Regions from separate parts of the Duganella sp. AC237 genome, predicted to be linked through region 2. Evidence: predicted binding sites of a transcription regulator. Region 2 holds the regulator's gene; the other holds the start of a gene.
The links. Region 2 encodes FNR, which switches genes on or off when oxygen is low (the NO sensors DNR and NnrR bind a similar motif). Its sites were predicted from a motif close to TTGATNNNNATCAA; they were not measured.
Positions count from the first base shown of each region.

Region 1: a site for FNR is predicted at 2,480-2,493, ahead of AC0IYS_RS02005 (OmpW/AlkL family protein). Genes of this name have one in related genera too.

Region 1 covers NZ_CEEDEW010000003.1:386,670-390,878, forward strand. Annotated here, with positions in the region: gene AC0IYS_RS01990 (methyl-accepting chemotaxis protein) at 1-31, opposite strand, end outside; gene AC0IYS_RS01995 (NADPH-dependent F420 reductase) at 120-716, opposite strand; gene AC0IYS_RS02000 (LysR family transcriptional regulator) at 832-1,755, shown strand; gene AC0IYS_RS02005 (OmpW/AlkL family protein) at 1,765-2,400, opposite strand; gene AC0IYS_RS02010 ((2Fe-2S)-binding protein) at 2,586-3,089, shown strand; gene AC0IYS_RS02015 (xanthine dehydrogenase family protein molybdopterin-binding subunit) at 3,086-4,209, shown strand, end outside.
Region 2 covers NZ_CEEDEW010000003.1:90,654-94,862, reverse strand. Annotated here, with positions in the region: gene ccoG (cytochrome c oxidase accessory protein CcoG) at 1-1,272, shown strand, start outside; gene AC0IYS_RS00760 (FixH family protein) at 1,283-1,801, shown strand; gene fnr (fumarate/nitrate reduction transcriptional regulator Fnr) at 1,943-2,701, opposite strand; gene AC0IYS_RS00750 (alpha/beta fold hydrolase) at 2,941-3,690, shown strand; gene AC0IYS_RS00745 (response regulator) at 3,755-4,209, shown strand, end outside.

The DNA.
Region 1 (4,209 bases), 300 kb from region 2:
GCGTTCCGATTTTTACGTGGTCGAGGCTCATGGCGGCATTCCTTTGATTCACATAGGCAAGTATCTCAATATACCCGTCCGTGCCGTTTAAAGGAATGCGCTGTCGTGGTGCCGCAACGTTAGCCGAATTTGACCAGGTTCAGCACCGGCAGCGGACCGCCGGGGAACTGCGCCAGACGTCCACCGCCATCGAGGGTGCCCAGATCGACGCCGGCGAATCCCAGTTGGTCGATCAACTGGCCGACGGTTTTCTTGGCGTCGGCGTCGTCGCCCGAGTAGAACAGCACGCGGCGCCCGCCCTCCGATTGCGGATCGCTTTGCAGCAGCGCGGCGCCCAGATGGTTGAAGGCTTTGACGACGCGGGCGCCGGGCAGCAGGTCGGCGATCACCAGGCTCGATGCGCGGCCCCCCAGGTCCACCGCTTTGAACGACGGCGCTTCGATCGCGTTGTTGGCGTCGACGACGATGCGGCCGTTCCAGGCGGGCAGATTGCGCACCGCCTCCGGGATGCGGCTCCACTGCACGGCGAGGAAGACCACGTCGGCCTTGGCCGCTTCCTCGATGGTGACGGGGCGGACGTTCGGCAGCTCCGCGTGCAGGGCGGCCAGCGATTCCGGGCCGCGGCTGTTGGCGATGGTGGCGGCGATGCCGGCCTTGGACAGGTTGCGTGCGATGGCGGAACCGATGGCGCCTGCGCCGATGATGGAGATGTTCATGATGTGTTTCCTTTCGTTGATTGGGTGTCGATGAGTTCAGTATGGCCGCCCGCACTTGCTACGGGTAGTCATAGCTTGGTAGTATCAGCTTCAAGCAAACGTTGAAAGCATCGCATTGGAAACCCTGTCCAACCTTGAGTCTTTCGTCCGCAGCGCGGAGTCGTCCAGCTTTTCGGCGGCGGCGCGTCGCCTGGCGCTGACGCCGGCCGCCGTCAGCCGCAATGTGGCGCAGCTGGAGCGCAACCTCGGCGTGCGGCTGTTCCAGCGCACCACGCGCGGGCTGACTCTGACCGAAGCCGGCGAGCGGTTCCTCAATTCCGTCGGCGCGGGTCTGGACGGCATCCAGGGCGCGATCGCGGAGGTCACTGCCAAGGCGGGCGAGCCGGCCGGCGTGCTGAAACTGAGCATGGCGCCGGGCTTCGGGTGCCGTCACGTGTTGCCGCTGATGCCGGCGTTTATGGCGCGCTATCCGGCGCTGACCCTGGACGTCCATGTGGAAAACCGGCGCGTCGATCTGGTGGCCGGCGGCTTCGATGCGGCGATCGGCGGCGGCTTCGAGCTGGCGCCGGGTGTGGTGGCGCGCGGGCTGATGCCGGTGCACGGCGTGCTGGTGGCATCGCCCGCGTATCTGAAGGGATGCAAGCCGCCGGTGACGCCGGCGGACCTGGCGGACCTCGACGCGATCGTCATGCGCTCGCCGCAGAGCGGCAGGGCCAAGACGTGGCAGATGCGCAATCGCGCCGGAGACGGCATGTCGGCGGTGCTGCGGCCGCGCGTGTTCCTGAACGATCCCGATGCGATCCGCACCGCTGCCTTGCTGGGCATGGGCGTGGCGATGCTGGCGATGACCGATCTGGGGACGCATCTGGACAGCGGCGAGCTGCAACGCGTGCTGCCCGACTGGTATCTTGATATCGGCGCGATCTCGCTATACTTCACCAGCCAAAAACTGATGCCCGCGAAGACGCGGGCGTTCGTGGATTTTATGACGGAAGCGTTCCGCGAACAGAAAATGGCGGAACGCTATTCGGCGGTTTAGAACCGCGTTTTAAAACCGATAGCCGACACCCACGCCGATCATCAGCGGATCGACCTTGACGCGGCTGGCCTTGGCGCCACCGATCATAACGTCGCTGCGGATCTGCGCTTTCTTGACGTCGAAGTTGAGCGACCATTGTTTGTCGATGGCGTAGTCGACGCCCGCCTGCACCACCAGTCCGACGCTGTCGTGTTCCAGGCTGGCCTGGCCGTTAAGCAGGCGCACCTTCGACAAGGTGGTGTAGTTGACGCCCGCGCCGAGATAGGGTTTGAGCGGCGCGTCCGGCGTGAAGTGGTACTGCAACAGCAGCGACGGCGGCAGGTGCTTGAAGGTGCCGATGTTGGACCCGTCAAGATAGACGTTATGCTTTTGCGGATAGGTCAGCACCAGCTCCGCCGCCAGGTTGGCGGTGAAGAAGTAGGCGACGTCGAATTCGGGGATGGTCTTGTCGCTGACGGTGATGCGGTCCGACGCGCCGACGCCGCCGACCGGGTCCGACTTGTCGGCCGTGTTCAGGTTCACCGCGCGCACGCGCACCAGCCATGGCGCTTTTGGCGACTCCTGCGCCACGGCGGTATCGATTGCGGCACCCGTCAGGCCCAGGGTGGCCATTACTGCTGCTGCGATTGCTTTGGTCTTGCTCATTTCACTTCCTCTTTGATGTCGTCATGGTTTAGTCACTCGGTAACGATTCAAAGTCTATTGATCTGGAGCACGAAAAACTTTGATCCAAGTCAAGAATGGAAATATTCCATACATGCTGCAGAGTTAATGTAGTGGGTGTAGTATCACCAGCGGTGTAATCGGCAACCAGAATCCAGGAGAAGTGCATGGCTAAATTGAACGTCAACGGCGCGGTGCGCGAATTCGAGGCGGAGGATGACACGCCGTTGTTGTGGGTCATACGCGAACAACTGGGGCTGACCGGCACCAAGTACGGCTGCGGCGTGGCGCAATGCGGCGCCTGCACCGTGCATATCGACGGCGAACCGACGCGCAGCTGCGTGCGGCCGGTGTCCACCGTCACCGCCGAACAAAAGATCACCACCATCGAGGGCTTGTCCAAGGACGGCTCGCACGCGATCCAGAAGGCCTGGGCCGCGCTGGACGTGCCGCAGTGCGGCTTCTGCCAGTCCGGCATGATCATGGCCGCCGCCGCGCTGATACGCGACAAGCCGAAGGCCACCGACGCCGACATCGATATGGCGATGACCAATATCTGCCGATGCGGCACTTACAACCGGGTGAGGGCGGCGATCCATGTGGTGGTCAAGGGCGGCGATCCGAAAAGCGCCGGCCTGAATATCCAGCACGTGGAAGGAGGCAAGGTATGAGCGGCGCACCTGTAAGTTCGGTCTCGCGTCGCGGCTTCCTCAAGGGCGCGGCCGTCGGCAGCCTGGTGGTGGCGTTTCATATTCCATTCGAGGCGGTGGCGCAGGGCGCGCCGGCCTCCAAGGGCACGCCCGAGGTCAACGCCTGGGTGGTCGTCAAGCCGGACGACACGATCGTGATCCGCATCGCCCGCTCCGAGATGGGCCAGGGCACGCTGACCGGCCTGGCGCAACTGGTGGCCGAGGAGCTGGACGCCGACTGGAGCAAAGTCACCACCGAATATCCGACCCCGGGGCAGAACCTGGCGCGCAAACGCGTCTGGGGCAGCTTCTCCACCGGCGGCAGCCGTGGCATCCGCGAATCGCACGACCTGGTACGCAAGGGCGGCGCCACCGCGCGCACCTTGTTGGTGCAGGCGGCCGCCGATGCGTGGAAGGTGCCCTCGTCCGAATGCGTGGCGGCCGTCAGCGTGATCACGCACGAGGCGAGCGGACGCTCCATCAGCTACGGCAAGGTGGCGGAGGCGGCGTCGAAGCTGAGCCCTCCGGCGGAGGTGATGCTGAAGGATCCGAAGGACTGGAAGCTGGTCGGCAAGCGCCTGGCGCGCCTGGACACGGTGGACAAGACCACCGGGGCGCAAATCTACGGCATGGACATCAAGATGCCCGGCCTGCTCAACGCGGCCATCAAGGATTGTCCGGTGTTCGGCGGCACCGTCAAGAGCTTCGACGCGAGCGCGATCGAAAAGCGTCCCGGCGTGAAGAAGGTGTTCAAGGTCGGCGACAGCGCGGTCGCGGTGGTGGCCGACACATGGTGGCGCGCCAAGTCGGCTTTGGATGCCTTGCCCATCGAATGGGACAAGGGGCCGAACGCGAATTTGTCGAGCAAGGACGTGGCGGCGACGTTGAAGGCGGCGCTCGACGCGCCCGACGCCGTGGTCGGCAATTCGAACGGCGACGCCAGGGCTGCGATCAAGTCGGCCGCGCGCACCATCGAGGCGGTGTATTCGTACCCGTGGCAGAACCACGCGACGATGGAGACCATGAACGCAACCGCGCTCTGGACGCCGGAGCGTTGCGAAGTGTGGACGCCGACGCAAAACGGCGAGGCCGCGCTGGCCGC
Region 2 (4,209 bases):
CAGCTGGCGTTCTACTGCACCCCGTGGTTGCAATGGAACGGCCGCCAGGCCCTGCTGTTCGACCTGGGCGCGCGCAAGTTCTACATCTTCGGCCTGGTGTTGTGGCCGCAGGATTTCATTTACCTGGCCGCGCTGCTGATCATCTGCGCCTATCTGCTGTTCCTGGCGACGGCAGTCGCGGGGCGCGTGTGGTGCGGCTTCGCCTGTCCGCAAACGGTGTACACCGAAATCTTCCTGTGGATAGAGCGCAAGATCGAAGGCAAGCGCAGCGCGCGAATCGCGCTCGACCGCCAGCCGCCGTCGGCGTCCAAGTTCGCCAAGAAAAGCGCCAAGCACCTAGCCTGGGGCGCGGTGGCGCTGTGGACCGGTTTCACGTTTGTAGGCTACTTCACGCCGATCAAGCATCTGGCCGGCGAGGTGCTGACGTTGAGCTTTGGCCCATGGGAATGGTTTTGGGTGGTGTTCTACAGCTTCGCCACCTACGGCAACGCCGGCTGGATGCGCGAGCAGGTGTGCAAGTACATGTGCCCGTACGCCCGCTTCCAGAGCTCGATGTTCGACCGCGACACCTTGATCATCACCTACGCCGGCGAACGGGGCGAGCCGCGCATGCCGTTGTCGAAGAAGGCGGCCGGCAAGGGCGGCGACTGCATCGACTGCTCGATGTGCGTGCAAGTGTGCCCGACCGGCATCGACATCCGCAACGGCCTGCAGTACGAATGCATCGGCTGCGCCGCCTGCGTCGACGCCTGCAACGGCGTCATGGAAAAGGTCGGCCTGCCGCGCGGGCTGATCCGCTACAGCACCGAGCGCGCCATGACCATGCACTACACGCCGATGCAAATCCGCCGGCGCACCCTGCGTCCCCGGGTGCAGATCTACGCCGCCATCCTGGCGCTGATCGTGGCCGCCGTCGGCACTGCGCTGTACCTGCGCGTGCCGCTCAAGCTGGACGTGATCCGCGACCGCGGCGCCATGGGGCGCGAGGTCGAGGACGGCATGATCGAAAACGTCTACCGGCTGCAGATCATGAACACGTCGGAGCTGGCGCAGACCTACCGCATCCGCGTCAGCGGCATTCCAACGCTGGCCCAGGTCACGCCGGAGCTGGTGCGGGTCGAGGCCACCGACACCAAGGCGCATCCGATCCGGCTGCGCACGGCGCATGGCGCCGCCCATCCGGGCTCGAACAAGATCGCCGTCGAACTGACGTCGGTCGACGACCCGTCGCTGCATGTGAAGGAAGACGCGGTATTCATCGTGCCGCGCTAAGGAGAGCATTATGACCGTATCGGTATCGCATGGCACGGCAACGCCGTGGTGGAAGCAGCGCTGGCCGTGGCTGCTGATGGCGGGGCCGGCGATCGTCATCGTCGCCGGCGTCTACACCGGCTACCTGGCCTTCACGCGGCAGGACGCGCTGGTGGTGGGCGACTACTACAAGCAGGGCAAGGCCATCAACCAGGACTTGCGGCGCGACCGCCTGGCCAGCTCGCTGGGGTTGTCGATGTCGATCGGCTACGACGCCACGCAAGGGATGCTGGCCGGCCAGCTGCGCCGCAATAGCGACGAGCACGGCAAGACGGAACGCTTGTTCGTGCGCCTGTCGCACGCCACCTTGCCGGCCAAGGATATCCAACTGGTGGTGCGGCCGGACGAATTCGGCCGCTTCCAGATCAATCTGCCGATGCTCGAGCGCAGCCGTTGGGTGGTGCTGGTGGAAGGCGAACAGCGCGACTGGCGCCTTGCCGGCGCCTGGAGCTGGCCGGCGCAGCGTAGCGTGACCCTGCGCGCGGAATAGTTCCGCAAACGGTGGAGGGCACGTGGAGACACGTAGGGCGGATTAGCGTAGCGTAATCCGCCAAGCTCCGTCGGCGGCGCATGCATGGCGGATTACGGCTTCGCCTAATCCGCCCTACGTGTCTACATGGTCATGTCACCGCTAGTGACAGGTCTGCGTGCCGGCCGTGATGGCTTTGAGCATGGGCGGGTCGAGCAGTTCGATTTCGCGGTTGCTCACGCGGAGCAGGCCTTCCTTCTTGAACTTCGACAGCAGGCGGCTGATGCTTTCGATCGTCAGGCCCAGGTAGTTGCCGATCTCTTCGCGCGACATGCGCAGCTGGAAGGTGTTGGGCGAGTAGCCGCGCGCCTCGTAGCGCGACGACAGGTTGACCAGGAAGGCGGCGAAGCGCTGCGTCGCCTGCATATTGCCCAGCAGGAGCATGACGCTTTGCTCGCGCGTGATCTCCTGGCTCATCATGCGGTGGAAATGCCGCAGCAGGGTCGGCATGTCGGCCAGAAGCTGTTGCAGGCTGCCGAACGGAATCTCGCACACCTCGCTGTCCTCCAGCGCGACGGCGGTGCAATGGTGCAGGTCGGTGCTGATGGCGTCCATGCCCAGCAGCTCGCCGGCCATCTGGAAGCCGGTGATCTGCTCGGCGCCCTCGCGGTTGACCTGGTAGGTCTTGAAATGCCCGAGCCGGATCGCGTACAGGTTCACGAACGGATCGCCGATGCGGAACAGGGTGCTGCCGCGCGCGACCTTGCGGCGGCGCCCGATGATCTGGTCGAGCCGCTCCATGTCTTCGTTGCCCAGTCCCATCGGCAGACACAGCTGATGCATGCTGCAGTTGGCGCAACTTGCCTTCAGGATGTCGATGGTGGCGCCGGGCAGCACCAGTGCGGGGAGGTCTCTTATCATGCCCCCAGTGTAGACCATTAGTCGCCGCTTTTGGCCGATGCCGCACTGTGCCGATCAGGTATTCGCCTTGCTGACAGCCTTGCTTGCAAGCGTTTTCGTACCGGCGGCCATGGGACCGCAAAATATTTTCGACATTCGGTCAAATTTATATTGCGCGCTATTAGATTGTTCGCTATAGTTCAACTCAAGCAAGTAGCACACTACTTAATCGCAAACAACCAACCTCGAAAGGAATCACCATGAAACGCTCGATCATCGCCGCCGCCCTGCTGGCCTCCACCGTCCTGACCGCCCAAGCCGCCGCGCCGGCCGCCGACACCACCGTGGTACTGGTGCACGGCGCCTTCGCCGACGGTTCCAGCTGGGAGAAAATCATCCCGCTGCTGCAAGCGAAGGGCTTGAAGGTGGTGGCCGTGCAAAACCCGCTGACCTCGCTGGCCGACGACGTCGCCGCCGCGCAGCGCGTGATCGACGCGCAAACCGGTAAAGTAGTGCTGGTCGGCCACTCGTGGGGCGGCACCGTGATCACCGAGGCGGGCACCAGCGACAAGGTCAAGGCGCTGGTCTACGTGGCCGCGTTCGCACCGTCGGCAGGCCAGGCCACCGCCGACCTGGGCAAAGACTACGCCGTGCCGCCAGGTATCGCCACCCTGCAGGCCGACGCCGGCGGTTTCCTGTGGCTGCCGACCGCGTCGGTCTCCGCCAACTTCGCCCAGGACGTCGCGCCGGCCACCGCCGCGCTGATCGCCGCCACCCAGGGTCCGATCGCCGCCAAGGCCTTCGCCGACAAGACCACCGTAGAGGCCTGGAAAAACAAGGCGAACTATTACATCGCCGCGTCCGACGATCGCATGATCGATCCGGCCCTGCAGCAAGCGTTCGCCAAGAAAATCAACGCCACCACTATCACGCTGAAATCGAGCCATGTGCCGATGGTGTCGCAGCCGCAAAAAGTCGCCGACGTGATCATCTCCGCTGCCCAGCGTTAATATTGTTGCCAAGGTCGGGCATTGATAGGAGAATTCCTGAGCACTTCCGTAGTTCTCCGATTTCATGTCCGACCCGCCCGACAAGGATGAAATGAAGCCACTTGGCATCAAGGCTAAAGTTGCGCTGGCGACCAGCATCACGTCGATCCTGATGATCGCGCTGGTGACCGTGGTTCAGATGCAACGCATGAAGGCGGACTTCACCAAGGTGCTTTTGACCCAGCAAACGGCGCTGATCGGCCGCACCGCCGAGGAACTCGACGACAAGCTGACCATGCTGCTCGACATCATCGCGCTGTCGGCGCGCCATCAGCCGGTCGAGCTCGCCAACTCCACCGAGCGGCTGCGCGCCTACTACCAGGACCGCGCCGTGCTGGCGCTGTTCGACGATCTGCTCGTGCTCAGCCCGCAAGGCGTGGTGATCGCCGACGTCCCGGTCCGGCCCGGCCGGGTCGGCATCGACGCCTCCGACCGCGCCTACTTCCAGACCGTGATGCGCACCCGCAAACCGCTGGTCGC